Regions from separate parts of the Arthrobacter sp. UCD-GKA genome, predicted to be linked through region 3. Evidence: riboswitches for the same ligand, from Rfam matches in the RefSeq annotation. Region 3 holds a riboswitch; each other region holds the start of a gene.
What was found. A riboswitch is a leader RNA that binds a small molecule or an ion and turns the genes downstream of it on or off. The one in region 3 is predicted to bind glycine.

Region 1 (10,699 bases), on a different contig from region 3:
TTCAACCGACCCGTCCGCGACGGCCTTGATAACGCTTTCCAGGGTCACGATGGTCTGCTGACGCAGGTATCCATTGGATTTCTGTCCCAGAACGGAGCCCGGATTGTAGTGGTCGCTCATGCCGCGCATCTCGAAGAGCAACGTGGAGATGCCATACTCCGCAGCGATTCCATTGCGGGCAATCGTATTTGCCGTCCCACCCACGTACTTGCCCAGATGTCCCCATCCGGTCGGGTCGACGTTCTGGTAAACGATGGAGCCCAAGCGCTTCGAGCCCTCGCGCACCTGCTCGTCCACATCTGGCGTGGTCGGGTACAGGATGGATCCAGATACCAGGTTGCCGTCCACTGCCGATCGGGTGCCCTGGTGATGCAGGTCGATCATGTAGTCAACGTCGTAGGCTGCAAGCACGTTGTTGTGCAGTGCCTGGATCTCCGGCTGCGTCTTGGCCACGTGGTCGCGGTTGATGTCGACGTTGTTGGCGTTGTAGCGGGTCAAGTGCCGTTCGCCGGAAGCGATGTAGTCACTCAGGTCAAAGTCCACGTCTCCCATGGCACCATCTGGGTTCAGCATCGGTACGAACAAAACGTTGATGTCCTTCAGCGTGCCCTTCATGCGTCCGGTGCCCAGGTGCTTGATGACCTCAAGGGCCCCTTCGGTGGTCAGCTGCTCATTACCGTGCTGCTGCGTCAGGAACAAGATGGTTGGATTGGCCGGATCCGACTCATATTTGGCAAGGAAGAGGTCGCGCCCCTTCACGGATTGGCCGATGACTTCAAGTTCCAATGCCGATTGCTTTGCATCCTGCTTTTGCAGTTCCTCGACCATTGAGTCGTAGGTGTGCAGGATCGAGGTATTGATGGTCTCATTACCCTGGTAATTGGGTCCGTTTCCCACAGCTTGCGCGGGAGCGAGGCCCAACCCGAGACACAGGGCGGAAGCTGCGGCTGTGCAGGCAAGCTTCTTGAAGGCTGAAGGTGACAGGTAGCTATTACGGCTGGACATCGGGATGCTGTTCTCCTTGTGGCTGGTTCGGATCCCCAAATCCTGCTGTGACATACACCACCAAACCATATGGGGATCGGCAAAACAAGGACCGACTTGGCCATACCTATTCGGCGACCGAGCTCTAGCGGGAGTTCGCTAACTATTTCGTATTCGTTCGGTCGTGCGTTAAGAGAACCGTGTGAATCGAGGCCAAACGAAGCATCGGCGTTGCAGGAAGTTGTAGGACCTAAATGTGTCGCAGAGGCAAAAATTCACCTAGCTCATGGGGGCGATGCCTGAAAAGGTCATCAGGGTTCCATTTCGGACGGTACAACAGTGCCGAACACCCCCAGTCTCCACGACCGTGGTTCCGCCGATCGGAAATTCGCCTCGGGGACGCCAGAAAACGACTTAGGCCATACAAAAGCCAACACGAAAACCGATATCTGACCTGTGGCAATACAACTCTCATCGCCGTTTACCAGGACACTCCCGTAGGGCCGCAGGAAATCCTGCGCATCCAGCGCCGTGGCCTGGCCTCCCCTGGAGATGCCCGGCATGCCGCCCGTCGCCGGACCGGGGACTTCTTGCTGCTATCGTCAAGCACCACGGTCAAATACCACGGGAATACGAACCTGTGCCGGCGCGTTGGCCACCGTTGTGAAGAACATCGGATTTTTGTCATTCGGCCACTGGACCGACCACCCGTCCTCGGCCACGCGCAACGCGTCCGACGCGCTGCTGCAGGCCATCGACCTCGCGGTGGCGGCCGAGGAGCTCGGCGCGGACGGCGCCTACTTCCGCGTCCACCACTTCGCCGCGCAGCACGCTTCCCCGTTTCCCCTGCTCGCCGCGATCGGGGCGCGGACCAGCCGCATCGAAATCGGCACCGGGGTGATCGACATGCGCTACGAGAACCCGCTTTACATGGCGGAGGATGCCGGCGCCGCCGACCTGATCTCGGGCGGACGGCTGCAGCTGGGCATCAGCCGCGGTTCGCCCGAGCAGGTCATCGACGGGTGGCGCCACTTCGGTTTCTCCCCCGCGGCGGGCGAGTCCGACGCGGACATGGGCCGGCGGCACACCGAACGCCTGCTCGAGGTGCTCACGGGCGAGGGCTTCGCGGAACCGAGCCCGAACCCGATGTTCCCCAACCCGCCGGGACTCTTGCGCGTGGAACCGCATTCGGAGGGCCTGCGCGAACGCATCTGGTGGGGTTCGGGCTCCAATGCGACGGCCGTATGGGCCGCGAAGCTGGGCATGAACCTGCAAAGCTCCACGCTCAAGGACGACGAATCCGGCAAGCCCTTCCACGTCCAGCAGGCCGAGCAGATCGAGCTCTACCGCCAAGCGTGGAAGGAAGCCGGCCACCAGCGCGAGCCGCGGGTCTCGGTCAGCCGCAGCATCTTCGCGCTGACGGAAGAGCGGGACTGGCAGTACTTCGGCCGCGACCGCCACAGTTCCGACCAGATCGGCAACATCGATGCGAAGACGCGCGCGGTCTTCGGCAAGTCCTACGCCGGGGAACCCGACGAGCTGGCCAAGAAACTGGCCCAGGACGAGGCGATTGCCGCAGCGGACACCCTGCTGCTCACGGTCCCGAACCAGCTCGGCGTCGAGTACAACGCCCACGTGATCGAAGCGATCCTCACCCAGGTGGCGCCCCAGCTCGGCTGGCGCTGATCCCGCCGCCGGCGCGCGGGACCGAGGCGGAACTGCCCCGCGCCGGCGCGTCCCCGCCCTAGCCAACAGGGTATTTGCTGTTGCACAATCAGGCATGCACACTCCTGTCGACGAGAACCAGGGCCGGGACACGCTGCGCTACCTGCGCCTGATGCTCCTGGTCATTCCGCTGCTGCTCCTGGTGGCCATCGCCCTGTACGCCTGGTGGACCGGGAGCATCGGGGACTCCATCAGCTCCTACTACATCGGCCCGGCCAGGAACCTGTTCGTGGCGATGATGGTGACCACCGGCGTGCTGCTGGTGGTCTACAAGGGACCGCCGCTGGAGGACCAGGCGCTGAACCTCGCCGGCTTCTACGCGATGTTCGTCGCCTTCGTCCCCGCCGGGCTGGGCCAGACCCTTGGCACCCTGGACCCCGCCGCGGCACGGGAGCTCATCCGCTCGATCCAGGTCTCCGTGGTTGCGGTGCTGGTCGTGGCGGTGGCATTCGGGTGGCTGGAGTGGAAGACCCGCAGCTGGTCGTCGCGCTCATTGCTGCAACGCACGGAAACACGGTGGCTGGCCGTGGCAGGCACGCTGCTGCTGGCGGGGTTCCTGGTGCTGTTGCTGTGGCGGACGCTCGAAGGCAAGGACTTCGTCGGCGTCCACCTTGCCGCAGCCCTGCTTCTGCTCGCCAGCATGGGCATCGCGATCGCCAGCCACCTGGGCAGCAGCAGGCTTGGTGACACCGACACCAGCGGCGGGCGGGCTGGCCACTATGCGGGGCTGCTGGTCCTGATGGCGCTGGGCGTGGTGGCATGGGCCGTGTTGGCCGCGCTCGGGGTCAGGCAGGCGGTCTTCTTCGTCGAGTGGTACGAAATCGCACTCTTCCTGTACTTCTGGTACCTCGAGACCCGAAGGACCTGGAACCCCGTCCCCGCCCCGGAAACCGGGACGGGCCGGCACGCGGCCGCATGACGCCGGGGCCGCCCCCCACGGGAAACGGCCCCGGCGCGGACCGGAATGCTACCGCTACTTCGCGGCGGGCTCCTTCACATCCGCCTCCAGCACCGCGCCACCGGCATTGAACGATGCCGCAAGCATGCGTTCCTGGGCGACCTTGGCCTGGTGCAACGCCCGCAATTCGGCGTGCTTGGGCTTGGAGCGCAGGATCGCGTAGCCGATGCCCAGTGCCACGAACCAGATCGGGGTGAAGAGCAGCGCGGCCAGGGTGTCAGCCTGCGTGGTCAGTGCCCAGAGGATGAAGCCGAAGAAGGCCAGCACCACGTAGGGCATGAACGTTCCGCCGGGCATCTTGAACTTGCTGGCCACGTGCAGCTGCGGGCGGCGCTTGCGGTAGACCAGGTAGCTGATGAGGATGATCGACCAGACGAACATGAAGCACAGCGCTGAGATCGTGGTGACCAGGGTGAACGCCTCCGCCACGCCACCCTCGGCGTAAAGCAGCGCCACGCCGGCGAGCAGGAACATGCAGGAGAACAGCAGCGCGTTGCGCGGGACCTTGGTGCGGGAGAGCTTCGCGAAGCCCCTGGGGGCGTCGCCCTCCTCGGCCAGGCCGTGGATCATGCGGGAGGTCGAGTAGATGCCGGAGTTCGCACTGGAGGTCGCGGAGGTGAGCACCACGAAGTTCACGATGCCTGCGGCGCCGGCCAGGCCGGCCAGGGCGAACATGCCCACGAACGGGGACTCCGCGGCACTGAACAGCTTCCACGGCTGGACGGCCATGAGGATGACCAGGGCACCGACGTAGAAGAAGAGGATGCGGATCGGAATGGAGTTGATCGCCTTGGGCAGGGTCTTCTCCGGGTCCTTGGTCTCGGCCGCGGTCGTACCGACAAGCTCGATGCCGACGAACGCGAACACGGCGATCTGGAAGCCAGCAACGAAGCCCATGAAGCCGGTCGGGAACATCCCGCCGTCGTTCCAGAGGTTCGCGAAGGAGGCAGTGGCCCCGTTGTTCTCGAAGCCGGTAATGACCATGACCAGGCCGACGACGATCAGCGCGCCGATGGCGACGATCTTGACCAGGGCGAACCAGAACTCGGTCTCGCCGAAGTTCTTCACGCTGGGCAGGTTGAGGGCCACGAGCAGAAGGATGCAGGCCACGGCGGGGATCCATAGCGGCAGGTCCTTCCACCAGAACGCGACGTAGTGGGAGATGGCCACCACGTCCGCGATGCCGGTGACCACCCAGCAGAACCAGTAGGTCCACCCCGTGAAGAAGGCGGCCCACGGGCCCAGAATGTCCCCGGCGAAGTCGGAGAAGTTCTTGTAGTTGGTGTTGCTCAACAGCAATTCGCCCATCGCGCGCATCACGAAGAAGAGCATGAAGCCGATGATCATGTACACGAAGATGACCGAGGGCCCGGCCACCGCAATGGTCTTGCCGGATCCCATGAACAAGCCGGTGCCGATGGCACCGCCGAGCGCGATCAGTTGGATGTGGCGGTTGGAGAGCCCACGTTCGAGGTGGGGCGCGGAACTGTTCTTGCTCATGCTGTTGCCTTCCAGATTGGTGCCGGTGCTTCGGTGGCGTGCCATGGACGATTCCCTAACGGTTCTCGCCGACGGGCGCGATGCCCTGGAACAAGGACTTCGCGTTGTTCTCCGAGGCAACCATTCCCAGGCCGGTGCGCTTGCAGGAGTGCCCTGCGGTGCGGTGCTCGGCATTCCCGGGGGACCGCAGCGCGGATTCACGGTGCAGGCCGGCGGGCGCACCAAAGGGCGACCGGGCAGTGGCGTGGGTGGTTGGCGTCATTGGAGGAACTCCCGAATCGCGCGCGGACGGGTCCGCGCTGTTCTTGGATCCTCCCCAATCTGTTGACGTACCTGAGAGTTTCCATCCCGTCCGCAAGGGGATCGGGACTTGCTCCTTCGGTGAGCACGGACCAGACCGTGCTTCTTTCCAGATTCGCCTCTTCGTGGCGGTACGGGGGCCTGAGAGTTTCCTGGGGAGGAATTGCTCCTACGGCGCCCGTCCAAGGCGCGGACGGATCTCTCCCGCCACGTGTCAACGGCGATATTTTGTGATTGCAGTCATAACTTACTGCGCAGTGGCCTGTGGTGCAACTCACAAGCCTTTTGTGTCATCGCCCGCGAAACATGTCGCGGCGCCCCCGAAAAAGAGCCCACCCCGCGGCTGCGGCCGTCACATGAGCCAAAAAGCCAAGTCAGCGATGGGTGCAACAGCCACGGTCCGTTGGCCGGTCGTTTAGCTGCTGGAGTTCAGGACCTGCAACGCCGCATGCAGGCCGCTGCGGCACCCCCGCCGGGTCTGGTTCCGCCCGCGCAATGGTTCGGCTTCCCCCAGCGCATCCCAGAAGCCCTCCGTGGGCATGGATGACGGACGAAGAATGAACCAGCAGTCGGCCAGCGGATCCGCCGGACCCGGGATGCCGGCATCGGCCAGCGTGGTCGCGATCTCCCGGGAGTCCCCGACGCGTTCGGCGCCTGCCCCGTCCCCGGCCTCGCGCGGCAACCGGTACACCGCACCCGGCACGCCCAACTCGAGGATTCCGGCAACGGCCAGGAACCCGAAATCGCTGCGCGGCACCTCGACCGCTCCCGGCGGTGGAGCGGCCACGGGAACCGATTTCCAGTCAACGCCGTTCATGTTTCCTCCTCGATCGCCGGACCGGCACTCGCACCGCCCCGCGCGGCCAGCCCAACCGACTCGAGACGAACACGATAGGCCAAGGACGCAGGCCGGCATTGATGCCGGAGCGGACGGCCGCGCCGGGTCACAGCGGCTGGCGCCGCACCAGGCGCGTGCCGGTCTTGACCAGCATCAGGACCAGCAACAGGATCCCGACGTAGCCGTTGACGACATAGACGATGTTGACCATCTGGGAGAACGGCAGGACCAGGCCGATCACTGTGCCAACCACTGCCAGCGCGATGGTCAGGTACTTGAAGCGCGGCGTCTTGTCGGCGAAGAAGCGCGAGGAGACTGTCCACAGCAACGGCACCGCGGTCGTGTAGATGCCCGCGAGGATCATCACGGAAATCCCGGCGGCAAGGACCGGGCTCACGTCCTTGGCCAGCACGAGCATCGGGATCTCGGTCCCGCCGACTCGCACAATGTTCGCCAGCAGGCCCAGGCCAACAATGATGCAGGCCACCGAAAACGCGATCGACCCTGCCAGGGCCCCGGAGGACGCCTCCTTGCGGTTGCGTGCAGTCTTGCCAAGCGCGGTCAGGAAGGCCGCGAGCCAGAGCATACAGAAACCCACGTAGGACAGGCCGGCCATGAACCAGTTCGTGGAAGCCTGGGTCAAATCAAGACCCGAAAGCAGGGCGTTGCCCTCCGCGATCCCGCCCGGGTTGCGGAAGATTCCCAACAGTCCGAGGGCAATGGCGACCACAACGATCACCGGACCGATCTTCCCGATGACATCGACCAGGGACTTCAGGCCAAACCACACGCTGATGCCCACGACCACCGCCAGTCCGATGCCGCCAACGTATCGCGACATCCCGTAGTGCTCCTCGAAGACGGCGCCGGCGCCGGCGACCATCACGGTGAAGCTCAGGAAAACGAACAGGATCGAGAAGTAGTCGAAGAAGGTCCCCAGATGCTTGCCGCAGTAGTAGTGGAAGATCCGCGACGGCCGGTCGAATTTCTTCGCCTGCCCGACCACGAAGAATTCGACGGCCACATAGGTCATCAGCACCAGGACCAGCAGACCGGTGCCGAAGACGCCCCAGTATCCGTAGGAAGTGAAATACTGCAGGATCTCCTGCCCGGTGGCGAACCCGGAGCCTATGAGGAACGCGATGATCGCTCCGGCATAGGTGAGGACGCGAAGGAAGCTCGCCTTTTCGACGGTGTCAAGATGCGCCCTGGTGGGGGATTTTTGTGGCATGTGGCTGTTGTCTCCCGTGGTTCTCGCCGACGCCACCAAAGATGCGCCGCTCCCTGATATATCAATTTCCATAGAACGATATGTCTCAGATGTGACCTAGTCAACAAACGAAAGTAATATGACGGGCCTCACACCGGTTGAGCTTGGCTTTGGGCTGGGAGGCATTGGGTCACTGAGGACACGGTGCAGTTCTTCGGCACCGATGCCGCTGGTCAGAACCGCCCAGCCACCACCGAGTGAAGCTCGAGCCAGGCACGTTCTCGGTTTTCCCGCAGCATTTCCTCCTGGCGTGGCGAGAACACCAATAGCGGGCCGAAGACCAGTCGACGGCGCGGAGCCGCATGGGCTGCCGCGGTCGTCCGAGAGGTACGTTTTCTGGCCCGATGGCGGGCACCTGCACGGTTGTCGAAGGCTGATTGGACATTGAAGGCATCGGTTGAAGTAGCCATGCATCAAGCCTGAAACGACCGGCACCGCCTGACCACCATTCGGCCATTTCCGAATCCTTACCTCGACACCGCCGCAAGCCTAGACTCGGTGTCATGCAGATCAGACTGTCGGCCGAGGACCTGACCCGGGTGCGTTTCACCGTCTCGCCCCTGTGGGAAACCGTCACCAGCATGCGCGCCCTGCAGCTCGGAACCCGGTTGCACCGACCCTGGATCACGGAGGCGACCTCGCGCATCCTGGCGTCGAGGGACCCCGCGAAACAAGACCACCTGAAACTACTCACCACATTGATCCGCTCCACCGGGTTCATTGCCGATTCCCTGACGCCCACCCCGCTGCGGCAGGACACCTTCGAGGCAGGGCTCGCGGCGGTCGCCGCCGTGCCGCCGGAGCTCTGGGTCCGCGACCTCAGCTACCTGATGGCGGTCGAGCGGGACGAATCCAGGCTGGAGACGATCAGCGATTTCTGCGACGATCCGACGGCCGGAGCCACTCGTCTGGTCGACGCCCTGCGCTGGTACTGGGAGACGGCACTTGAGCCGTTCTGGCCCCGGTTGCGCTCCATGCTGCTGGCCGATCTGGACTACCGCCTGGCATTGCTGGCAGAACACGGTATCCACCAGGTCTTCGATACCCTGCACCCCAGCGTACGGGGCACCCGCTACGGGCTGGAGGTCACCGCGAACTGCGACGGTTCGCACCACGCTGCGCCCGGCAACGGGCTGATCCTGGTGCCCAGCGCATTCGTCTGGCCGCGCACCCTGGTCCTGGATGTCGAACCATTTGTCCCCACACTCACCTACGCCCCGCGCGGGGTTGGCCGGCTGTGGGAGAACAGCCGCCAGGTGAAGGACTCACCCGTGGCCAAGCTGCTGGGCCACACGCGTGCGACGATCCTGGCCCAGCTCGACCTCCCGATGACCACCACCCAGTTGGCCTGCGCCCTGGAACTTGCAGCAGGAACTGTGAATGGACATCTGAAGGTGCTGGAGGCTTCGGGGCTCACCGACACCATACGCGCCGGCCGCGAGGTCTTCTATCGGCGCGCAGGCCTGGGCGAGGACCTGCTGGCCCGTGCGTAGCAACGGGTCGCTCCCGGCTTGTCACTCCGGCTGGGTAGGGTCGGGGCATGATCGATTTCAACAACGCCTCCGTATTCAAGCTCAGTCCGTGCGGCCCCGGGGACGTGGCGGGCGAAGTCACCCCCTCTTTGTCCAGGGCGAGGAACAGCTCGCCGCTTTCAAGGGAGCGCGCGACTACGTGGTCTTCACCAACAAGAGGCTCATTGCGGTGAACATCCAGGGGCTCACGGGCAAGAAGCGCGACTACACCTCGTTGCCGTATTCCAAGGTCCAGGCGTTTTCAGTGGAGACCGCCGGGACCTTTGACCTCGATGCCGAGCTGGATTTGTGGTTCAGTTCCCTGGGCAAGGTCCGTCTCGAATTCAAGGGCAAGGTCGACGTGCGTGCGCTCTCACAGCTCGTCGCCTCCCACGTTCTGTAGCGCAACGCGCCCTTGGTGTGGTCCGGTCTTTGCCATTAATCGGAAACTCACAGGCCGAGGCCGGCATCGAATCGGTTGCGTTGTTCGTTGGAATTGAAAGAAAGAACCCACCGAACCAACCAACGGAGCCCCTTGCCCTCTTCCCGCACGGCCACAAGCCTTGTGCTTGCCGACCGACCGGAACCTCGGGACGCAGATACCCTTTCCGGTGATTCGTCGCGCCACCGAACCATCGTGCTGCTGGGGATCGACGGGGCAGGCAAGACCACCACGGCAACAACCCTGGTGGCTTCCCTCCGGAATTCCGGGGCCCGGGCCCAGCTGTTGCGAAACCCGGCCGGGCGCCGTTGGATGACCAGGGTGGCAGCCCGGTTCGGGACGGCGTTGACACCCGCTTGGGCGAATCGACTTGAATCGGTCGTCCGGTGCATCAATGTCCTGCTTGCCCACAGCCGTGCCGCCGGATTCCACGGAACCACCGTCATGGATCGCCACGTGGCGTGCCAACTGGTCCTGCGCTCCGTCCGCGGCCTGCCCCAAGGGGTGGTCTTGCCGTGGATACTGGCCCGGCTTCCGCGCCCGGATGCGATCGTCCTGATCGACGTCCCGGGCGATGTCGCATACTCCCGGATCCTGCGGCGCGGGGAGGACAGCGAGACCATGGCCTATTTGCGCTCGTCGCGCGAGGCCTATCTGGAGATTGCGCTGGCCAGGGGCTGGCACATCGTCGACGGGTCAGGCACGCCCCAGCAGGTGGCGGCCGATGCCATGCGGGCCGTGACTCGCACCGCTTGAGACAGCCGGCACCACGCCGCCTCTTCCGCGAACACCGGCAGGCCATCCGCCTACACCGGTGATTCACCGCTCCAACCACCGCTTGCGCGTGTTGACATGGGTCGCGATGAAACTCCATTTCTCGGGCGTCTAAAAGACCCGGGCTTCTTCCGTGGATTCCCGCAGCTTCCGACCCATTTCCGGCCTTCTGGCCCGGTTCAGTGCCCGGACAGCTGCAATTTTAGATTTCGCGAAGAAACGCAAATCTTTCCATCAAAACCCTCTAGCTAGGTCTGGCAAAGTGCGGAAATGTAGTTCTTACGCAGAAGGAACGCCGGAACAACCTACCGGGATCACCAGCGAAGACGATCCCGAACCGGCACCGGCAACCAGCAAGGAGAAGGCAATGACCGAGCAGAACTCGACCGAAGACCGT
Region 2 (10,699 bases), on a different contig from region 3:
AGGCCGATGCCCAGCAAGATCGGTTTCCAGTTCTTCACGATTGCGGTCTTCAACGGCAGGGCTTGGACGGCGCCCTCGACCTTGGCCTCGAAGACCGGGGATTCCTCGACACGGTTCCGGACCCAGAAGCCCACCAGGATCAGCACGAAGGAGAGCAGGAACGGGATGCGCCAGCCGCCGTTCATCAGGAAGTCGTCTCCGCGGGAGGTCAGGGCGCTGAACATCAGCGTGGCCATCAGGGCACCGGCGGGGTTGCCCAGCTGGGCGAAGCCGCCGTAGAAGGTCTTGTGCTTTTCGGGGGCGTGCTCGACGGCCATCAGAACCGCGCCTCCCCATTCGCCGCCCACGGCCAGGCCCTGCAGTGCACGCAGGACGATCAGCAGTGCCGGCGCCCAGACGCCGATGCTGGCGTAAGTGGGCAGCAGGCCGACCAATGCGGTGGATACTCCCATGACCAGCAACGTGATGACCAGGGAAGGGCGGCGCCCGAACTTGTCACCGATGTGCCCGAAGATGATCCCGCCCAGCGGGCGGACGGCAAAGCCGACGGCGTAGGTCGCGAAGGCCGCGGCCACGCCGACCATGCGGTCAGCCTCGGGGAAGAACAACGGCCCGAAGACCAGGGCCGCCGCCGTGGCGTAGATGTAGAAGTCGTACCATTCGATAGCCGTGCCGACGAATGCGGCCATGCCGGCCCGTCGTGCACGGGCGTGACTGAATTCTTTCACTGCGGCCCTATTTTGTTCCATGGGAGATTCCACCTTTTCCAGCTCTAGCCAGAACTTGTCTGTGATGCGGACTACTGTAGCCACGGAAAAGCGTGACGGCAAACACAATAAATGCGTGTTCTGTGAGGTAATCTTCGCTATTGTATGGATCAATCAATTTTTGCGTTCCAGAGAAAATGATCCATGTGTCATTACGAAGTTTTTGTTCAAGATCCGAAACATACCTGAGAAGTGAAGGTGCCATGAAAGACCCACGAAACATTGACACCGCGATCATCCGAGCGCTGCAGCTCGATGGCCGCGCCAGTTTCCTCGACATCGCCAAGGAACTGGGTGCGCCTCGGGCGACGGTGGCCACACGGGTGCAGCAGCTGCTGGATTCGGGCACGGTTCGGGTCATCGCGGCGGTTGATCCCTCGTTTCTGGGCCAGCGGGTCATCGCCCACGTCTCGGTCGTGGCCGAGGGACCGGTGCGCGTCATCGCCAACGGACTGGTGCAAGATTCGGATTCGGTGCTGGTTTCGGCGGTCGGCGGCGACCACGACCTGATTGCCGAGTTCAGGGTGACCAGCCACGAGGAGCTGCACCGAAGGCTGGCGGACGTGCGGCGGTTGCCGGGGGTGGCCAAGATCGACACCCTGATCTACACCTCGGTCATCAAGGGCTTTTTCATCTCCAAGTACACCGGCGACGCGGTGATCGATGCCATGGACACCAGGCTGATCGAGCTGCTGCAGGCCGACGGGCGGAGCAGCTACCGGCAGATGGCCGGAATCGTGGGCCTGTCGGCCACCGCCGTGCGCACCCGCGTCCAGAGGCTGCTGGAGGCGAGGATCATCAAGATCAGTGCGGTCGAGGCTCGCGGCGCACACGGACGGCAGCTGTCCATGGGCGTGGGGCTGAACATCAATGGTGGGCACGATGAGGTGATCGAGTTGCTTCGCGCCTCGAGCGACATCGAATTCGCCGCCGAGACGGTGGGCAGGTTCGATGCCGTGGCAACGCTGGTGGGCCAGTCGCCAGCAGCACTGCTTGATTCGCTAGAGGAACTGCGTGGGCTGCCGGGAATCAAGCGCACGGTGTCTTGGTCGCACCTGGACGTACTCAAGGAAGACTATGCACGAAGGGTCTAAGTGGTCGTGCCTCTGAGCTGTGGTTTCCGGGCCGTCCCAACCGCCTCGCACTGCCGAAGGTCTAGCATGAGAGCAGTGGGCCGTGGCGCTTGCGCGCCAGTGAATGGTTCCACCGAAGCCGTGCGGGATGCGACGCGCGAGCCCCCAGTGGGCGTGCGCGTTCGTTCGAACGCGCAGGACCTGAAGGGAAGACACATGAAGACCAGAGCAGCAGTGGCGATTGCCCCCGAAACCGACCTCGAGATCCGTGAGATCGAGGTCGACGAGCCCCGATCCGATGAACTCCGCGTGAAGATCGTCGCCTCCGGCGTGTGCCACACCGACGCCATCATCCGCGACCAGTGGTACCCGGTGCCGCTGCCGGTGGTCCTGGGCCACGAAGGTGCCGGGATCGTCGAAGCCGTTGGCTCGGACGTGCAGGGATTCTCCGTGGGCGACAAGGTCGTCATGGGTCCTGCCTTTTGTGGCCAGTGCGAGCAATGCCTGGCAGGGCACCCGATGTATTGCGTGAATTTCTACGACCGGAACTTCGGGGTCGAGCGCGTCGATGGCTCGAAGACTTTTTCGGACCAGAACGGAGCGATCGGATCGCACTTCTTCGGTCAGTCCTCCTTCGCGGAATACACCAACGTCGCTGCCCGAGGTGCGGTCAAGGTTCCCGACGACGTGCCGCTGGAGATCCTCGGACCCCTGGGCTGCGGGATCATGACCGGCGCCGGTGCCGTCCTGAACGTCCTGGAACCGAAGCCCGGATCCTCCATCGCGGTGTTCGGCACCGGGGCCGTGGGCATGGCCGGCATGCTTGCCGCCAAGGCCGCCGGAGCCACGACCATCATCATGGTGGACATCGTGCCCGAGCGCCTCGCATTCGCCAAGGAGCTGGGAGCCACCCACACCGTGAACTCCAAGGAAGTCGACCCGGTCGAGGCGATCAAGGAGATCACCGGCGGCGGCGTCAACTACGCATTGGACACCACCGGCGTACCCCCGGTGTTCTCGCAGATGACCCAGTCGTTGGCCACCCGCGGCCACGGCGCCCTCGTCGGTGCCGCGAAGCTGGGCACCGAGGCGCCGTTCGCCATCGGCAACCTGCTGCTGACCGGCATCAAGGTTTCCATGGTCATCGAGGGCGACGCGGTGCCCAAGGAATTCATTCCCCGGTTGATCAGCCTGCACGCCCAGGGAATGTTCCCCTTCGACAAGTTGATCAAGAAGTACAAGTTCGAAGACATCAACCAGGCCTTCGCCGATTCCGCGGATGGGTCGACGCTGAAACCGGTCATCGTGTTCTAGGAGAATACGCAATCACCCGGCAAATACGCCGCGAGGCCCCGGAACCAGCGCCGTCCACGGACGGGCTGATTCCGGGGCCTCTTGGCCACCTTGGCGCCGTAACGCTACTTCTTGCCGACCTTGGAGAACAGCGCGCGGACAGCTGCGGCCACGCCGGTGCTCAGCGTCGGCTCGATGACCGGGGCGAAGAACGGCGAGTGGTTGGCCGGCGGGTGTCCGGCGGCCAGGGTCGCCGCGTCGTTGCCGCCGAAGAACCAGAACACGCTTGGCACATCGATCGCCGCCGCAAGGGCGCCGAAGTCCTCGCTGCCCATGACCGGCGAGCCTTGGCGAACGCGTTCCTCGCCGAACTCGGCACGGAATTGCTCGGCAAGCTTCTCGGCCTCGGTCGGGTCGTTGTACAGCGGCGGGAAGTGGGAGATGTCCTCGATCAGCGGTGCGGGGGCGCCGGAGGCCTGCGCCTCGGCGGCGATGATGCGCCGGATCGAGCCCAGCACGATCTCCCTGACTTCGGGATCGAAGGTGCGCACGTTGAGGGTGAACACCGCACGGTCCGGGATGACGTTTTCCTTCAGGCCCGCGTGGAAGGACCCGATGGTCACCACCGCGGCGGACTGCGGGGCCACCTGGCGCGAAACGATGGTCTGCAGGCGCAACACCATGGCCGCTCCCAGCACGATCGGGTCGATGGAGCGCTCGGGCATCGATCCGTGGGAGCCCTGGCCGTAGACGGTGACCTTGAAGGAATCCGCGGTGGTCATGGCCGCACCGCCCATGATCTCCACGGTGCCGGCGAGCCCGTTCATCACGTGCTGGCCGAACATGATTTCCGGTTTGGGGGCCTTGTCCCACAATCCGTCCTCAACCATGGCCTTGGCGCCGGCGGCCGTTTCCTCGCCCGGCTGCAGCACGAACACGATGGTGCCGGCCCAGGCGTCCTTGGCGGCGGCGTACAGTTCGGCGGTCTTCAGCGCGGTGGCCATGTGGGTGTCGTGGCCGCAGGCGTGCATGGTCGGGACCTCGGTGCCGTCATCCAGGAAGCCGGTGGCGGTGCTGGCGTAGTCCAGCCCGGTGTCTTCGAGCACCGGCAACCCGTCCGTGTCGGCGCGCAGGCCGATGACCGGTCCCTCGCCGTTGCGCAGGATGCCCACGACCCCGGTGCCGCCGCAGCGGAACACCTCGAGCCCGAGGTCTTCCAGGCGCTTGGCCAGGTAGTCGGCGGTCCGGTGTTCCTGCATGGACAGCTCGGGGTTGGCGTGGAGGTACTTGTAGGTCTCGTGCATTTCCGCGGTCGAGTCCTCGGTCAGTGCCAGGGCCGGCGGGATGGTGTTCGTCATCGGGCGTTGTTTCCTTGCTCTTGGGTGGGGCGGCGGCACCCGGGAGTGCCGCCGCCGGTAACTGTGGTGTGGATGCGCTCGGTCTCGGGCCGGTCCGGGCAGCCGAGTGCGTCGGTCAGTAGACCGGCCCCTCGGGGGTTGCATGCACCGGTACGTCCTCCGGTGTCCCCAGGGTCTTGCGGTCGCGCAGCACCCAGGCGAGAACAGCCGTGGCAATCACGGCGACAGCGGTGGAGAACAGGCCGAAGGGCTTGAAGAAGAAGGCCACGGAGACCACGATGATCGAGACGACCAAGGCAATCAGCGCCGAGCGCGGTGCCTTCTGGCTCACGATCGCCTGCACGACCACGGCGCCCATGACGGTGGGCAGGATGTAGAACTGGATGGTCTGGACGATGTCAGTGGGAATCACGCTGACCAGCCAGGTGCCCAGCAGTCCGACGAAGATGAACAGCGAGGCCAGGTGGACGGTGGCGGCACCGCAGATCGCGGCGACCGAGGCCAGCTCGCCCTTGCGGGTGCCGGGCTTTACGCCGATGGTGGCCTGGGCGATCATGGCCGCCGGCAGCAACTTGTTGGAGATGTTGCCGATCATGAACGCCTGGTACATGGACGAGGCGCCCAGGATCGGGAAGTAGGTCAGCGGCTCGACGATCCAGATGACCCCGAAGACCGCGGCCAGCGCACCGAAGGCGGCGATGATGCCGGAGACCTGGATGTCCAGTCCGGCAAAAAAGACCAGGTAGGCAGGGGCGGCCAGCGAGAAGAACAGGCCAATGATCATGGTGATCCGGCCCCAGCGGGAAGTGGTCTTGTCGAAGGCGCCGAGCGCCTGGTGGATTTCTGTTGCCTGAGGCATGATGTGCTCCTGGGAATCTTGGCTGCGATTAGAGGCGGGTGGCCGCGTAGGTGATGGCCAGGGAGAGGATGATGGCAATGCCCAGGGCCCATTCCTTGATCCAGGGCCGGTTGACCTTCTTGGCGATGACCATCAGACCGGTCATGATCGCGGCCGAGGAGACGAAGGCGACCACGTGTATCCATGACTTGGGCAGTTCGCCGATTCCCAGCACCATGAAGGCGGCAACCATGGCGGCACCCGGGACCACGAGCATGATGGCCGGGTTGACCTTGCGCAGCGCGGAGTCGCCCTTCTTGAGCAGCGGGGTCAGGATGAGCGTGGCAATCATCCACATGGCCCCGCCCAGGCTCATGGCGGCCAGGGCCAGGCCAAAGACGGCCTGCGTGTAGGTCGGCCCGCCGAGTTCGGCTCCGGCGGTGTTGGCTGCGATTGCCGCGGCGGCGGTCTCGTAGGACACCGAGCCGATCAAGCCGATGCGCACCAGCACCGCGGGGGTGCCGAAGACCGTCAGCAGGGCGACGGCAACCATGACCACTGCCAGTGAGGGGCCAAGCGCGGAGATGGCGCCGGCGCGGAAGCTGGTCTTCAATTCGGCATGGCTCATCCCGACATGGGGTGCAGCGATCCGTGCGGCCTTCATATAGATGACGGACTGGACGACGATGACCAGGAAGACGCCGACAGCACAAGCCCAGAGGACTGGCGAATTGGCTATGGCGAGGATGTCCGTGGAATTGCTGTCCGCAGCGGCGGGCAATATGGCAGGTACGTGCATGGGGGAGTTCTACCGTTCATCGAAGGGGTCAGTGCGGTGCATGCGGGCCCTGGGTGATGCCGGTGCCACCGTGCCCGCTCTGTCCTGAACCTGAAAGTGAAACCGGTGCCCCATGGCACCGGCGTGCTTCGTCGGTGAGCCACCGGTCCCGGCGGCTGCTCTCCAGAGTTTCCTCACGCGGCTGTTCCTGGTACCTGAGAGATTGCGGGTGCTTGCCCCTTCGGTGCCCGAGTGGTGTCCGGGACTCTCCAGCCGCGCGTGACCGGAAGACTATTCAGTTGTGTGCGGATGCTTTTCCGCGTGCGACCAAGAATACTTGACGCGGGTCACAGTGGCTCTTTTGTTTCTCCCGACCAAGCAGTCGTGAATCAATATTTTTGCGTCTGGTCATCGATGGCCTAAGGAGCCAACCTCGTCCGCCTGCAATCGAGTAAGGAGGGCGGTGCTCCGGAAGATACCTCGCGCATCGAATGGATTTCGGGCGGACAAGCATTCCATCGAGATGAACCGGTGGTTAGCCTTGAAAAAATGCATGGCGGCCTCGCCTGTCCACTTGTTATCGATCACCGGATGCGCACACCGGGGCCGGATGCCCATCGAAGCGCCACACCCCGATTCCCGGCGGTTTTAAATATGTCTGCCAACAAAGACACCGCCAGGAAGTACATCTACGGATTAAACAATTCGGATCACGCCTAAATCCTCTCGTGCCTGACCGGCGACACTGAGTGGAGGGCCTTCGGCCACTTTCGGCTCAACGGCAAGGAAGTCTACGACCCGCGATCTCAAGCCCCGATTTCAGTGGACCGCCAGTGCTGCTCATAGTGCGCTTTGTCGAAGGGGACGACGTGGTGATGACCGAGTTCTCCGGCGAGGTCTTACGCATGGCCATAGGCGAGGTCTTTGTGATGCGCGAGGCCTTGATCACCGAGCGCCGCACCTTCGTCATCGAACTGACCGAGAACGACCACAAATAGGCGCCGGAGGAACCTACTCTCAGCCTTGCTAGGCACGATATTTCCCAAGCCTCGTATCGCAGATGCCCTCCTGGGTGAGCAGTCAAGTGTTGCTATCAGCAACGTACCCCTTCAGCAGTGTTGAAGCTATCTGGGCTGCCGCTAAATTCGTTTCAACGAGAGGGCGATGAATGCTGGTGTTCAGATGATGATCAATTTCTCAGCAGGATCTATCCGCCTCAATGGACTTAGAAACACAACTGCCGCCTCGCTCATTTGTGTTGCATGTCTCACTGAGTAAGACGCATAATAATTCGCATGGTTGTTTCTCTCCCTCAGGTACCGGTCTCGATGGTCGATCGCATTGGTGTCATCCTCGAGACGTTTAATGTTGATGACCCGGTGTTGACGGGCTCGGAAATTGCGCGTCGTACGGGCCTGCCCAAGGCGACTGTCGCGCGGATACTCGTGGACCTTGATCGGCATGATTTCGTTGCCCACACCGAGTCCGGATACCAGATTGGCATGAAGTGTTTTGAATTGGGGGAACGGGCACAACAGCCCAAGAACCTGCGCCGACTGGCTTTGGCCACCATGTCTGATCTTCGGCAAGCAACTGGTCTGACAGTGCAACTTGGCGTGCTTGATGGCTTGGATGTCGTATATATCGAGATCCTCCGCGGAAAGCACCGAGAGCTTCGTATTCCCTCACGAATCGGCGGGAGGGTGCCCAGTTATGCCACTGCTGGAGGCAAGGCGTTATTGGCCCACTCGGCCGCGGAAGTCCAAGAACTGGTCCTCAGTAGCGCCCTCACAAAAATCGGGCCTCGGACCATCGTCGATCCAAAAGAATTGGCCGCCCAATTGGAACGTACGCGCCGAGATGGCATTGCCTACGAGGTTGAAGAGTCCCATGGAGGTTTATCATGTGCGGCGAGCCCAATCCTTCGAAGCGATGGAACGGCGCTCGCAGTAATCTCAATCACCGCACCGGTAGGTAGCGTTGATATGCGCATAGTGGGGCCGGCTGTTCATGCCGCGACGCTCGGCTTGAACCGTCAGGTGCGGGCTACGCCATACTGGGCAAGCCTCTAGCATTACCTGTCCCACTGAGTGGGACGATTTTTTGACTTCAACGACACGTGATCACAGGCTATTTCCTAGTCGCCGTGACAAACGTCACGAGCGACAAAATCGTTACGAGGAGTCGTTTGTGAAAGCCGCAGTCATGACAGAGCCCAATGTGCCCCTGAGGGTGACCGAGTTGGTCATTAGCGCGCCGGGCCCTGGGGAAGTCCGGGTCCGGATAGAGGCAGCAGGCGTATGCCACAGCGACCTTCACTATATGAAGAACGATCTGGCCTGTAAGACGCCGATTGTCATGGGGCATGAAGGTGCTGGGATTGTCGAAGAACTTGGAGACGGGGTCCGAAGCGTGGCGGTTGGTGACAAGGTAATCATGACGTGGCGACCTCGATGCGGCTCCTGCGAATACTGCTCTTCTGGTCGTCCGGCGCTTTGCACTCTGGGCAAGATCCACGCCGTCACTAATGGCTTGCTGCGCGGCGGTTCTCGCTTGGATCATGATGGCACGGCTGTCCATCACCTCATGGGTGTTTCCTGCTTTGCGCAAGAGTGCGTTGTTTCCGAAGAATCCCTCATCAAGGTTCCTAAGGAAGTTCCTTCAGCCATTGCGGCAATCGTAGGATGCGCCGTCGTAACTGGCATGGGTACGGTACTCAACGGTATGCCGCATGCTGCCGGTGAATCCGTGCTTATTGTTGGTGCCGGCGGAGTCGGACTTTCGGCAGTCATTGGGGCAGCCGCAGTCGGCGCCTACCCCATCATCGTTGCCGATATCGACGACCAGAAACTTGATAAAGCGCGGGAGCTAGGTGCCACCCACACGATCAACAGCAAACTCGTGGACTTAGTTACTCAAGTTCTCGAGATCACTGAAACGGGAGTTCACTGGGCCATCGAAGCGATCGGGCGTGAAGAAACCATTACTGCGGCCGTTACCGCACTGCGTCCACGAGGCACCGCCTTCGTAATTGGACTGGGCAACCCGAATACCGACATCCGTTTCCCCCTGAATCAAGCGGTCCAACAGGAAAAGACCATCCGAGGAAGCTTGTACGGTTCCTCAAATCTCTCGGTTCAGATTCCACAAATCCTGCGGATGTACCTGGCAGGAAAACTGCCTCTGGACGCAATGCTGGGCAACAGCTTCGCGCTCGATGAGATTAACGAAGCTTTCGACGACTTGTCTGGCGGCGGCGCGGGCCGGGCCGTCATCCTCATGACTTAGTCAACTCGAACTAAATCGACATAGGAAGGCCACAGCAGCGTAGCTAGGGCATTCCCTGATCACTCACACAGGAGTTCTAAATGTCAGCCCAAACATCTGCGGTGACCATCCAAGTCACCAATCAAGACCGCAAGCGCGCTCTCTGGGGCAGCGCGGTCGGAAGCACCATCGAGTGGTACGACTATTTCCTCTACGGCACAATGTCGGGCCTCGTTTTCGGTCCGCTCTTCTTCCCCTCGGATAATCCAACCGCCAGCCAGATGCTCTCCCTTGCATCGTTTGCTCTTGCCTTCTTCGTACGACCCATTGGCGGCATATTGTTTAGCCACATCGGTGACCGAATCGGCCGGAAGAAAACGCTGCTAGTCACCCTGACTATGATGGGCGTTGCCACTGTTGCTATCGGTCTGATGCCTACTTATGCAGCCATTGGTGTAGGTGCCCCCATCCTCCTGACAATCTTGCGCCTCATCCAGGGTCTGGCGTTGGGCGGTGAATGGGGCGGGGGGCTGTTGCTGGCCGTCGAATATTCTCCGAAGGAACGCCGAGGATTCTTCGGCGCAGTTCCGCAAACTGGTGCGCTCCTGGGACTGGCCTTGGGAAACATTGCCACGCTTGGCGCCGACGCTCTTTTCCCCAAGGAAGCGTTCCTCACATACGGATGGCGAATTCCGTTCCTGCTTTCTGCTGTTCTGCTTCTGGTTGGTTTGTGGATCCGACATCGAGTCGATGAAACCCCGTCCTTCCGTCAGATGAAACTTGCCGGCAACGAAAAGCGTATTCCGATCGTAGAAACGCTCAAGTACCACTGGCGATCGGTCCTCATCGCAACCGGTGCCAAGATTGTCGAGACATCTACGTTTTTCATTTTCGCGACGTTCACCGTCTCATACGCCATTTCACTGGGTTACGAACGGACTCCCGTACTAGCGATAATTCTGATCTGCTCGATCCTCGGCGTCTTCTCCATGGTTAAGTTTGGCGCGCTGTCCGACAAGATTGGTCGCAAACCGGTATTCATTGGTGGCTCCATCGCTGTTATGGCCTTCATCCTGCCTTACCTGTGGCTTCTGAACCAGAAATCGCTCATTCATTTGGCTATCGGTTGCTTCATTGGTTTCGCGATCATTTGGCCAAGTTATGGATCGCTCATCGGAACGCTCATTGCCGAGAGCTTCACTCCGGATATCCGATACACGGGCGCTTCTTTGGGGTACCAGCTTGGTGCAGCGATCGCCGGTGGGCCCGCTCCGCTCATTGCAACTGCACTGCTGACCGCGTTTGCCGGCAGCTACGTCCCGGTC
Region 3 (10,699 bases):
CGAGGTCATGGCGTTCCTGCACCCGGAGTTCCAGGAGATCAGCCGCGACGGTTCACTGACAGACCGCTCCACCATCATCTCCGCGTTCAACGCCGCCGAGCCGCTGCCCACGGGCGGCGCCTTGCAGGTTCTGGCCGCCACGCCCTGGGGCCTGGACAAGGTGCAGCTGGCCTACCGGCTGCTGGCCGGTGACCAAGCGGTGCTGTGCTCGTCGTTCTGGCAGCGGGTCGAGGGCCGCTGGCTGCTGCGCTACCGCCAGGAAACGCCGACCGCTTGAGCAGGTCGGCGGCCGTCGGGCACGGTTGGGTCGGTAATGTGGGGGTCGTGACTACGCAGAGCAACCACACCGATGTCATTGACCAGCGCTTCGCCCCGGTGGCAGAGCTGATGTCTTCCTTCGCCGCCAACGATCCGGACTACTCCGGGCAGCTGGCCATCTACCAGGGCGGGAACCTGGTGCTGGACATGAGCGTGGGGGAGCACTGCACCCCGGACTCGATGACCGGGGTGTTCTCCTGTTCCAAGGGCGCCGGGGCCATCGTCATGGCGCTGCTGGTGCAGCAGGGACTGCTGGACCTGGATGCACCGGTGGCCGTGTACTGGCCCGAGTTCGCCGCCGCCGGCAAGGCCGCGGTCACCGTGGCCCAGCTGCTCAGCCACCAGGCGGGCCTGCCCGGGGTCGAGGGCGGGTTCACCCAGGAGGAGCTGCTTGATTCGCGGCTGGCCGCCGGCATCATTGCCGCCGCCGCGCCGCTGTGGACCCCGGGCAGCACGCACAGCTACCATGCGTTGACCATGGGCGTGTTCATGGAGGAACTCGCCCGCCGCTGCGCGCAGGAATCCCTGCAGGAGATCTTCGAGCGCCGCATCCGCGCCCCGCACGACATCGACTTCCATCTGGGCCTGCCCGAGGAACTGGAACCGCGCTTCCGCCCGGTCCTCAAGGGCGCCAACGGCGAGCCGGCACCCTTCATCGACCCGTTCTCCCCGATGGGGCTGGCCCTGAACTCGACCGGCGGATTCGACGGGCCCAAGGGGCCCAGCTTCGAGATCATGGACGTGCCCAATGTGCGCGCCATCCGCGAGGCCGGGCTGGCGGCGATCGGCGGGGTGGCCAACGCCCGCGGGCTGGCCAAGCTCTACGCCGCGGTGAGCACCGGCTTCGTCGACGAGTCCGGGGACGAGCATGCGCCGCTGCTCACCGAGGCCACGATCGCGCAGGTCACCCAGGACCGGGTGTTCGGGCTGGACCGGGCCGGCGGGTACCCCGGGGCCTTCGGCATCGGGTTCATGAAGGCCCACGCGAACAACGACTTCGGATCCGCGCGGGCCTTTGGCCACGACGGGGCCAACGCCTCGCTGGGCTACGCGGATCCGGCCTACGGGTTGGCGCTGGGCTACGTCCCGGCACGGGCCGAGGCGAACGGGACCGGGTCCCGCGGCGGCCAGCTGAGCGTGCTGGCCCGCCAGGTGCAGCTGGCCGGTTAGATGACCCCGGAGTAGGAATCGTGCAGGTGCTGGTCGCCGCGGATCTCCTCGAGCCAGGGGATCTGCGCGGGGCCGGGGCCCTGGTGGGTCGGCACGACGTCGCAGCGCACCTCGTAGGTCCCCGGGCCCACGGAAACCGGACCGCTGCCATGCGCCCCGGGCTCGGGCGTGTGCGCCGGCATGCCCAGGGGCTCGGCACCGTGGCCGATGACGTTCCTGGCGGGATGCCCGTTCGTGCGGTGGGTATTGCGACGGTTTGTGGCCTTCATGTTTTCCAGCGTGCGCGCGTTGGCTAGGTGCGCGCTGTGTGCCGGCACAGCGCCGCCGGTGAGTCGTGTCCACGAGGGTGGGCGCCCGGGTGTTGCGCAGCGTGTCGCCGCGGTGCCGGGACAAGACCGGTGCCGGCGATACGCTGGGGTCGTGGAATTTTCGAAACGATATCTGGCCCTGGGCGACTCGTTCACCGAGGGCATGGGCGATGTGGATCCGAACCGTCCGAACCGGGTGCGTGGTTGGGCCGACAGGGTGGCCGAGCAACTCTGTGCGGACCCGGACTGGGGATACGCCAACCTGGCGATCCGCGGCAAGAAGGTCGGGCAGGTGATCGCCGAACAGCTGCCCGTGGCGACGGCCATGCGCCCGACGCTGGTCAGCCTGTACATGGGCGGCAACGACATCCTGCGCCCGGCCGTCGACATCGACTCGATGATGTCCAGGTACGAGGAGGCGGTCGGCCAGCTGGCGGCAACCGGCGCCTCGCTGCTGCTGTTCACCGGGTTCGATTCCAACGGCTCGGCGATCTTCGAGAAAACCCGCGGCCGCACCGCCATCTACAACGAGGCCGTGCGCGAGATCGCCGAGCGCCACGGGGCGGTGATCGCCGACTACTGGCGATGGCGCGAATTCCGGGACTGGCGCTACTGGGCCACCGACCGCCTGCACATGGGCACCGCCGGACACACCCTGATGGCCAGGAAGGTACTCGGGGTCCTGGAACAGGACAGCGACATCCAGCTTCCCGAGCTCCCGCCGCTGGTTGTGCAGTCACGGGCCGAAAAGCTGCGTGGGGACGCGACCTGGGCCAAGGAATTCCTGGCCCCGTGGGTCAAGCGCCGGCTCACCGGCACCTCGTCGGGGGACAACCTGTCCGCCCGGTACCCGCGTTACGTTTCGCTGCCGGTGCCGCGGGTCCGGTAACCGCAGGTCGTGCCGCTGGCCAAGAAGCATCGAGGGTGCTTTGCTGGTGGGCATGGACGGGCAGCAGGAACCGCAGGGACAACACGAGGACGAACCGCACAACCAGGGCGTGGCCGAACGCCTCAACTGGCTGCGCGCCGGGGTGCTGGGCGCCAACGACGGGATCGTCTCGGTAGCCGCCGTGGTGGTCGGTGTTGCCGGCGCCACCACGGCGAACGGGCCGATCCTGGCGGCCGGGGCGGCCGCTGCCATCGGCGGGGCGATCTCCATGGCGCTGGGGGAGTACGTCTCGGTGTCCAGCTCGGCGGACTCGCAAAAGGCACTCATCGAGAAGGAACGCCTCGAGCTGGCCCAGATGCCGCAGGAAGAACTGGCGGAGTTGACCGGGCTCTACGAGGCCAAGGGACTGAGCCCGGAAACCGCAGCACGGGTGGCCCACGAACTGACCGCCCATGATGCGCTGGCAGCGCACCTTGATGCCGAGCTGCAGCTCGACGAGCAAGAGGTCCTGAACCCGTGGAACGCCGCAGTGGCCTCCGCGGTGTCCTTCACGGTGGGGGCCGCACTGCCCTTCGCCACCGCGGTGTTCCTGCCCGGGCCCCTGAAGATCCCGGTGACGTTCATTGCCGTGATGCTGGCGCTGGGAATCACCGGCGCGCTTGGCGCCAGGCTGGGCGGGGCACCCATGCTGCGCCCGACCCTGCGGGTGCTCATCGGCGGGGCCGCGGCGCTCGTGGTCACCTTCGCCATCGGCTCCTGGCTGGGGGTTGCCGGGATCGTGTAGCTGCCGCTCGGTGCACTTGCTTCGGGTCCGGACTGGATCTGCGGGGGTTTGGGTGGTGGAACGCCGCGGGGAGCCCGGCCTGGTGGCCGGGCTCCCCGCAGTGCTGCTGACATGTGTGGTCGGGTCCGGCTCAGCCGACGATCTTCAGCGCGGTGCCCCAATTGAAATCGGGCAGCGCGGGGTTGACCTGCATGGCCATGACCAGCAGCTGGAAGCCCTCGAGCTCCCGGGCGTGGTGCAGGCCGCCGACCTCGATCGGGCGCATGCCGGCCGCCGTGACGAATGCGGCTACCTCGGCGCGGGCGGAATCCTCGCCGGCGATGAAGACATCCAGCGGCTCGCCTGCAGCCGAACCGGCGGTCAGCGGGCCGGCAAAGGTGGTGTTGAAGGCCTTGACGACGGTGGCCGAAGTCAGCGCGGCGATTTCCTCGGCAGCCGAGCTGCCGGCAGCGGTGGTCAGCGAGTCGAAGGTCGAGAAGTCCACCGGGTTGGTGATGTCGATGACGATCTTGGAATCGAGGGCGGCACCCTGGGCCGCGACGTATTCCTTGGCGGCGTCGAAGGGCAGCGCCAGGACGACGATTCGTCCGGCCGGGGCCTCGGTGAGGTTTCCGCCGGTGGTGCCACCGCCGAGCTCCGCGGCGAGCGTGGCCGAAGCCTCGGTGTCGCGGGCCAGGACCTGAAGGTTCTTGCCCGCTGCGAGGGTGCGGGCCGCCAGTGCGCGTCCCATGTTGCCGGTTCCGATGATGCTGATGTCGATGGACATTGCTGCCTTCTTTCCGAAGAGTCGAGCGAGGAAGTTTTTCATGTGGTCTCAATCCGTATGGTTGAAGCTTCAAGTATTACGGTACGCCTCTTTTGGTTGAAGTGTCAAGTGTTTATTCACGGAGGTTTTGGGAGAGCCGTTGCCGTCGCCTGGGCGGCGCGGGCTTGCGGCCGAAAAAGCCTGGCTGACGTGGGCAATGGTTGACAGTTTTGCAGATCGTTGCGGAGGCTTGGGGCATGGTTGGAGACGAAAAAAGCACAGCGGCTGCCGAAACCGGTCTCGCCCGTGCCGGACGGGGGCTTCCCGGTCCGCGAGCGAGGCGCCTGGTGCTTCTGGTGAGCCCACTGGCCATCGTCGGCGTCGGCCACCTGGTCGCGCGCATCGCTGCCGACATGAACGCCGGGACCGCGTGGCTGTGGGTGGCCGCCGTCTACTGGGGCCTCATCGCAGCGGTCCTCGCCATGACCACCGACGCAGGGCAGCGTCGGGCTTGGTTTCGGCGCAGTGCCAGGCGCCCGGCCTGGGTGTGGATCGTGGGCCTGCTGCTCGGGCTGTTCCCGCTGGCGGGGATCCTTGCACTCAATCTCGGCTTGGTGGCGCAGTATCCCGGGGTGTTCGTTTCGGTATTGGCTTTTGCACTGGTCAACCCGGTCTTTGAGGAAGTGTATTGGCGCGGTGCGCTCCTGGATGCCGGCCGCTGTTGGCCGTTCTGGGTGATCGCCTTGTACTCGACGGTCTTGTTCGTGGCCGGCCACCCGCTGATGTGGGGCGTCTTCTCCATCGGGAACCGATCGGTGGTGCTCTACGCCACGCTGTTCGTGATGGGCCTGGCATGGTCCTGCATGCGCCGGGCCACGGGCAGCCTGCGTATTTCCATGCTGTCCCATGGCCTGGTTGATGTGGGGAACCTGTCGGTCTTTGTCTTCATGAACCTCTATATACCGCCCGGAATGTGATGCCTGGCATGGCTCCGCGGGTTCCCGGAACCGAAAGGAACATGGCGGCCCGAAACCGGGTTCCCCTACCGGCGTGGCGCGCATTGGAGGCGGGACCTAGGATGGGCTGAACAACCGCACCGCAGGTCGGAGCGCCGGTCCCGTCCAGCCAAGGAGGCGTCACGATGGAAAGGTTGACCCCTGAGGATGCGGGCACCCTCCGGAGCCGTCCGCGGACGGCCGCGTCCATCGGAGTGCTTGTCGCAGTGGTCGCCACCGCAGGCTGGGCGGGGTACCGGATGCTGGATCCGGTGGCAGGGCACGGCCAAGGCAACCTGACCTGTCACAGCACCGCGGCCCCCGGGGTGGCTCCGGGCGTCTTGACCACTCCGTGGATCGAGGTGAAGCCCGGGAGTTCGCTCCGGGTGCGGGCGCTCACGTTGGTGGCACCGGTGAACTATGCACTTGCCGGAACGGGCATCCAGCACGACGGTGTGCAACTTGGCGCATGGGAGTACCCGGTGGGCGATGGCGATCCGGAAATGCAGGCCACGTGGCTTTCCCGCACCGAACTGCCGGCCACCCTGGACGACCGGACCGATCATTCGATCATCATGGCGCTTGAACCCGTCGACGCGAGCCAAGAGTCCTCACTGCGTGCCGTGCGCGTGCGCTATGACAACCAGTGGGGCATTCCATATTCGATCGACGTCGGACCGCGCTTCGAGGCCAAGCCCAACTGCCTGCTCGACGACGGGGAAGAGGGCTGAGGGGAACCTCCGTCCCTGCGAGGGGCGGTGGACGGTATCGGGCGAAAGCCCGAAAACTCCCTGACGGAGCCCGAAAGGCGGTTCTGACCTGAAGCGGGGCGACCCGTGTTGTTTGGCTCACGCTTCGCCGGTAGGATGGGAGGCGTGCCTCGAAAGAGGCACAGCCACTGACATGCGGCGGGAGAGTCCCGTACAGCGAAAGTTGGTCGGGCGCCGTAGGAGCAATTCCTCCCCGGGAAACTCTCAGGCCCCCGTACCGCCGCGAAGAGGCAACTCTGGAAAGTAGCAACATCGCCCTTCGGCGGTGCTGCTCACCGAAGGTGCAAGCACGTTCCGACTACCAAGTCCGGTGCGTCGCGGAAACTCTCAGGTCACAGCAACAGGGTCGGGGAGGAACTTGCAGCTCGTTCGGTGTGCGCGCACGCCGATGACCCAATGGAGTTCCCCATGACCGTGACCCCGTCCGCTGAGTTCGTCGCCCGCCATATTGGCCCCCAGGGCAGCGACATCGACACCATGCTTTCGCAGCTTGGTTATTCCTCCCTCGACGAACTCGTCGACACGGCCGTCCCGGCCGACATCCGCCAGTCCGAACCCCTTGACCTGCCAGGCGCCCTGACCGAGGCCGAGGCCCTGGCCAAGCTGCGCGAACTGTCGAACAAGAACGTCATGAAGACCCAGATGATCGGCCAGGGTTTCTCCGACACCTACACCCCGCCGGTGATCCTGCGCAACGTGCTCGAGGACCCGGCCTGGTACACCGCGTACACCCCGTACCAGCCGGAAATCTCCCAGGGCCGCCTCGAGGCGCTGCTGAACTTCCAGACCATGGTCATGGACCTGACCGCGCTGCCGATCGCCAACGCCTCCATGCTTGACGAGGCCTCCGCTGTCGCCGAGGCCGTGCTGCTGATGCGCCGCGCCAACAAGGCCAAGGGCTCCGCCAAGACCGTGCTGGACGCCAACCTCTTCCCGCAGACCGTCGCAGTGGTCCAGGGCCGCGCCGACGCACTGGGCTTCGAGGTCGAGATCGCCGACCTGACCGCGGGCCTGCCCGAGGGCGAGATCTCCGGAATCGTGCTGCAGCAGCCGGGCAACAACGGCGCCGTCATCGACCACTCCGGCATCATTGCCGCGGCCAAGGAACGCGGCGCGATGGTCACCATCGCCGCCGACATCCTGGCACTGACCCTGATCGCCGCACCGGGCGACCAGGGCGCCGACATCGCCGTGGGCAACACCCAGCGCTTCGGCGTCCCGCTGTTCTTCGGCGGCCCGCACGCGGCCTACATGGCGGTGCGCAACGGCCTGGAGCGCCAGCTGCCCGGTCGCCTGGTCGGCGTGTCCAAGGACGACGTCGGAACCCCGGCCTACCGCCTGGCACTGCAGACCCGCGAGCAGCACATCCGCCGCGAGAAGGCCACCTCCAACATCTGCACCGCGCAGGCGCTGCTGGCCATCACCGCCTCGATGTACGCCGTGTACCACGGTCCGGCGGGCCTCAAGCGCATCGCCCAGCGTGCCCACAACCACGCCCGCGCCATCGCCACCGCACTGTCCGGCTCCGGACTGGGCCTGGCCGCCGAGTCGTTCTTTGACACCGTCCAGGTGACCGTCGAGAACGCCGACATCGTCATCTCCAAGGCCGAGGACGCGGGCATCAACCTGCGCCGCGTCAACTCCACCACCGTGGGCATCTCCACCGACGAGACCACCACGAGCGCACACGTTGCCGCGATCGCCGGGGTCTTCGGCATCGAGGGCGAGTCCTTCGCCGCCGAGGGCTTCGAGCTGCCTGCCGCCGTGCAGCGCACCAGCGACTACCTGACCCACCCGATCTTCAACACCATCAAGTCCGAGACCCAGATGTTGCGCTACCTGCGCCGCCTCTCGGACCGCGACCTGGCCCTGGACCGCACCATGATCCCGCTGGGCTCGTGCACCATGAAGCTGAACTCCACCGCCGAGATGGAATCCATCTCCTGGCCGGAATTCGCCTCCATCCACCCGTACGCACCGGAGCACCAGACCGAGGGCTGGCGCGAACTGATCACCGACCTTGAGGGCCGCCTGACCACCATCACCGGCTACGCGGGCGTCTCCATCCAGCCCAACGCCGGTTCGCAGGGCGAATACGCGGGCCTGCTCGCGATCAGCGCCTACCACCAGTCCAACGGCGAGGACGCACGCACCGTCTGCCTGATCCCCGCCTCGGCACACGGCACCAACGCCGCCTCCGCCGTGCTTGCAGGCATGAAGGTCGTCGTGGTCAAGACCGCCGCGGACGGATCCATCGACGCGTCCGACCTGGATGCGAAGATCGAAGCGAACAAGGACGTTCTCTCGGCCATCATGATCACCTACCCGTCCACGCACGGGGTCTACGACCCCGACGTGCGCGAGGTCTGCGACAAGGTCCACGCGGCCGGCGGCCAGGTCTACATCGACGGCGCCAACATGAACGCCCTGGTGGGCCTCGCGCAGCCGGGCCAGTTCGGCGGCGACGTAAGCCACCTGAACCTGCACAAGACCTTCTGCATCCCGCACGGCGGCGGCGGACCGGGCGTGGGCCCGATCGGCGTGGCCGAGCACCTGATCCCGTTCCTGCCGGGCGATGCCTCGGGCACCTACTCGATGCGCGACGGCGTGCCGGTGGTCGCCACCATGTTCGGCTCCGCCGGCGTGCTGCCGATCTCCTGGGCCTACATCGCGATGATGGGCGGCGACGGGCTGACCGACGCCACCAAGACCGCGATCCTCTCGGCGAACTACATCGCTTCGCGCCTCAACGAGCACTTCCCGATCCTGTTCACCGGCAACAAGGGCCTGGTCGCGCACGAGTGCATCCTTGACCTCCGCGAGCTGACCAACAAGACCGGCGTCACCGCCGAGGACGTGGCCAAGCGCCTGATCGACTTCGGCTTCCACGCCCCGACCCTGTCCTTCCCGGTCGCCGGCACCCTGATGGTGGAGCCGACCGAGTCCGAGGACCTGGCCGAGATCGAGCGCTTCATCGAGGCCATGGTCGCCATCCGCGGCGAAATGGAACAGGTGCTCGCCGGGGACTTCGCGATCGAGGATTCCCCGCTGCGCAACGCCCCGCACACCGTGGCCGCAGTGGTCAACACCGCCTGGGACCGCAAGTACACCGTCGAGCAGGCGGCCTTCCCGGTGCGTGCGCTGCGCGTGGACAAGTACTTCCCGGCCGTGGGACGCATCGACGGCGCAGGCGGCGACAGGAACCTGATCTGCTCCTGCCCGGCTCCCGAAGCCTTCGAAAACTAGTCCACGACCACTCGATTTACCTCACGAAAGGTAGCTTGATGAGCGACCCGAAGAAAACCTCCCTGCATGCCAAGCATGCGGAACTCGGCGCCTCCTTCACCGACTTCGGCGGCTGGGACATGCCGCTGAAGTACGGTTCGGAACTGGCCGAGCACAAGGCCGTGCGCGCCACCGCCGGCCTGTTCGACCTCTCCCACATGGGCGAGGTCTGGGTCGAGGGACCCGAGGCGGCGAAGTTCCTGAACTCCGCGCTGGCCGGCAACATGGCCGTGATGTCCGTGGGCCGTGCCAAGTACTCGGTGATCTGCAACGAAGCAGGCGGCATCATCGACGACCTGATCACCTACCGCCGCGGCGAGGAAAAATTCCTCGTGGTGCCCAACGCCGGCAACGCCCCGGTGGTTGCCGCGGCGCTGGCCGAACGCGCCGCGGGCTTCGACGTGGTCGTCACCGACGCCTCGGCGGACACCTCGCTGATCGCCGTGCAGGGCCCGGCCTCCGAGGCCATCCTGCACGAACTGGTCGATGAGTCCACCAAGGGCCTTGTCACCGACATGAAGTACTACGCGGCGGACGAGGCCACCGTGGCCGGCTTCGACGTGCTGCTGGCCCGCACCGGCTACACCGGCGAGGACGGCTTCGAGCTGTACCTGCCCAACGACCAGGCACCCGCCCTCTGGGACGCGCTCATGGCCGCCGGCGCCAACCACGGGCTGATCCCCGCGGGCCTGGCCTGCCGCGACTCGCTGCGCCTGGAAGCGGGCATGCCGCTGTACGGCAACGAGCTGTCCCTCGAAGGCAACCCGTTCGAGGCCAACCTTGGCCCCATCGTCTCCTTCAAGAAGGAAGAGGACTTCACGGGCCGGGCGGCACTGGAAGCCATCAAGGCCGAGGGCGCCAAGAAGGTGCTCGTTGGCCTCAAGGGCCTGGGCCGTCGCGCAGGCCGCGGCGGCTACCCGGTTTCGGTTGACGGCACCCAGATCGGTGTTGTCACCTCCGGCCAGCCGTCCCCGACCCTGGGCTACCCGGTGGCCCTGGCCTACGTCGAGCCGGCGTACGCCGAAATCGGCGCGAAGGTCGATGTCGACCTGCGCGGCAAGCCGGAGGCCTTCGAGGTCGTCGCGCTGCCGTTCTACACCCGAGCCAAGTAACGTTGTCGGTGGCGGGCGCGACGCGTCCCGCCACCGATCAACCGGCTTAACTTCTTTACCCACATTCTTTGAGAGGAAACACCCCCATGAGCAAGGTTCTCGCATCCCTTCGTTACTCGGCCGAGCACGAATGGGTTGACGCCTCGACCCCGACCAAGGTCGGCATCACCCAGGTTGCCGCCGACGCACTGGGCGACGTCGTCTACGTTGACCTGCCCGAGGTCGGCGACGCCGTCACCGCCGGCGAAACCTGCGGCGAGGTCGAGTCGACCAAGTCGGTTTCCGACCTGTACGCACCGGTCACCGGCACCATCGTCGAGGTC

Region 1: linked by a shared signal. The riboswitch ahead of BLJ79_RS10710 (hypothetical protein) and the one ahead of gcvP (aminomethyl-transferring glycine dehydrogenase) in region 3 are both predicted to bind glycine.
Region 2: linked by a shared signal. The riboswitch ahead of BLJ79_RS08840 (DUF5058 family protein) and the one ahead of gcvP (aminomethyl-transferring glycine dehydrogenase) in region 3 are both predicted to bind glycine.

Annotation. Positions count from the first base shown of each region.
Region 1 covers NZ_MOLR01000005.1:241,365-252,063, reverse strand. The annotation lists gene BLJ79_RS10730 (M14 family zinc carboxypeptidase) at 1-1,005, opposite strand, end outside; gene BLJ79_RS10725 (LLM class flavin-dependent oxidoreductase) at 1,648-2,670, shown strand; gene BLJ79_RS10720 (hypothetical protein) at 2,765-3,628, shown strand; gene cycA (D-serine/D-alanine/glycine transporter) at 3,683-5,167, opposite strand; gene BLJ79_RS10710 (hypothetical protein) at 5,223-5,429, opposite strand; glycine riboswitch at 5,587-5,684, opposite strand; gene BLJ79_RS10705 (hypothetical protein) at 5,883-6,284, opposite strand; gene BLJ79_RS10700 (YkvI family membrane protein) at 6,412-7,536, opposite strand; gene BLJ79_RS22895 (hypothetical protein) at 7,749-7,985, opposite strand; gene BLJ79_RS10695 (ArsR/SmtB family transcription factor) at 8,079-9,068, shown strand; gene BLJ79_RS10690 (PH domain-containing protein) at 9,061-9,489, shown strand; gene BLJ79_RS10685 (dTMP kinase) at 9,724-10,284, shown strand; gene aceA (isocitrate lyase) at 10,670-10,699, shown strand, end outside.
Region 2 covers NZ_MOLR01000004.1:554,380-565,078, reverse strand. The annotation lists gene BLJ79_RS08865 (MFS transporter) at 1-749, opposite strand, end outside; gene BLJ79_RS22855 (hypothetical protein) at 736-972, opposite strand; gene BLJ79_RS08860 (Lrp/AsnC family transcriptional regulator) at 971-1,861, shown strand; gene BLJ79_RS08855 (NAD(P)-dependent alcohol dehydrogenase) at 2,057-3,154, shown strand; gene BLJ79_RS08850 (amidohydrolase) at 3,259-4,491, opposite strand; gene BLJ79_RS08845 (hypothetical protein) at 4,607-5,350, opposite strand; gene BLJ79_RS08840 (DUF5058 family protein) at 5,379-6,128, opposite strand; glycine riboswitch at 6,300-6,390, opposite strand; gene BLJ79_RS23540 (hypothetical protein) at 6,941-7,105, shown strand; gene BLJ79_RS22365 (IclR family transcriptional regulator) at 7,436-8,179, shown strand; gene BLJ79_RS08830 (zinc-binding dehydrogenase) at 8,313-9,395, shown strand; gene BLJ79_RS08825 (MFS transporter) at 9,476-10,699, shown strand, end outside.
Region 3 covers NZ_MOLR01000022.1:1,645-12,343, forward strand. The annotation lists gene BLJ79_RS22045 (ribonuclease HI family protein) at 1-277, shown strand, start outside; gene BLJ79_RS22050 (serine hydrolase domain-containing protein) at 325-1,488, shown strand; gene BLJ79_RS22055 (hypothetical protein) at 1,485-1,757, opposite strand; gene BLJ79_RS22060 (SGNH/GDSL hydrolase family protein) at 1,909-2,685, shown strand; gene BLJ79_RS22065 (VIT1/CCC1 transporter family protein) at 2,738-3,469, shown strand; gene BLJ79_RS22070 (NADPH-dependent F420 reductase) at 3,600-4,235, opposite strand; gene BLJ79_RS22075 (CPBP family intramembrane glutamic endopeptidase) at 4,571-5,191, shown strand; gene BLJ79_RS22080 (hypothetical protein) at 5,356-5,940, shown strand; glycine riboswitch at 6,109-6,209, shown strand; gene gcvP (aminomethyl-transferring glycine dehydrogenase) at 6,388-9,225, shown strand; gene gcvT (glycine cleavage system aminomethyltransferase GcvT) at 9,264-10,376, shown strand; gene gcvH (glycine cleavage system protein GcvH) at 10,463-10,699, shown strand, end outside.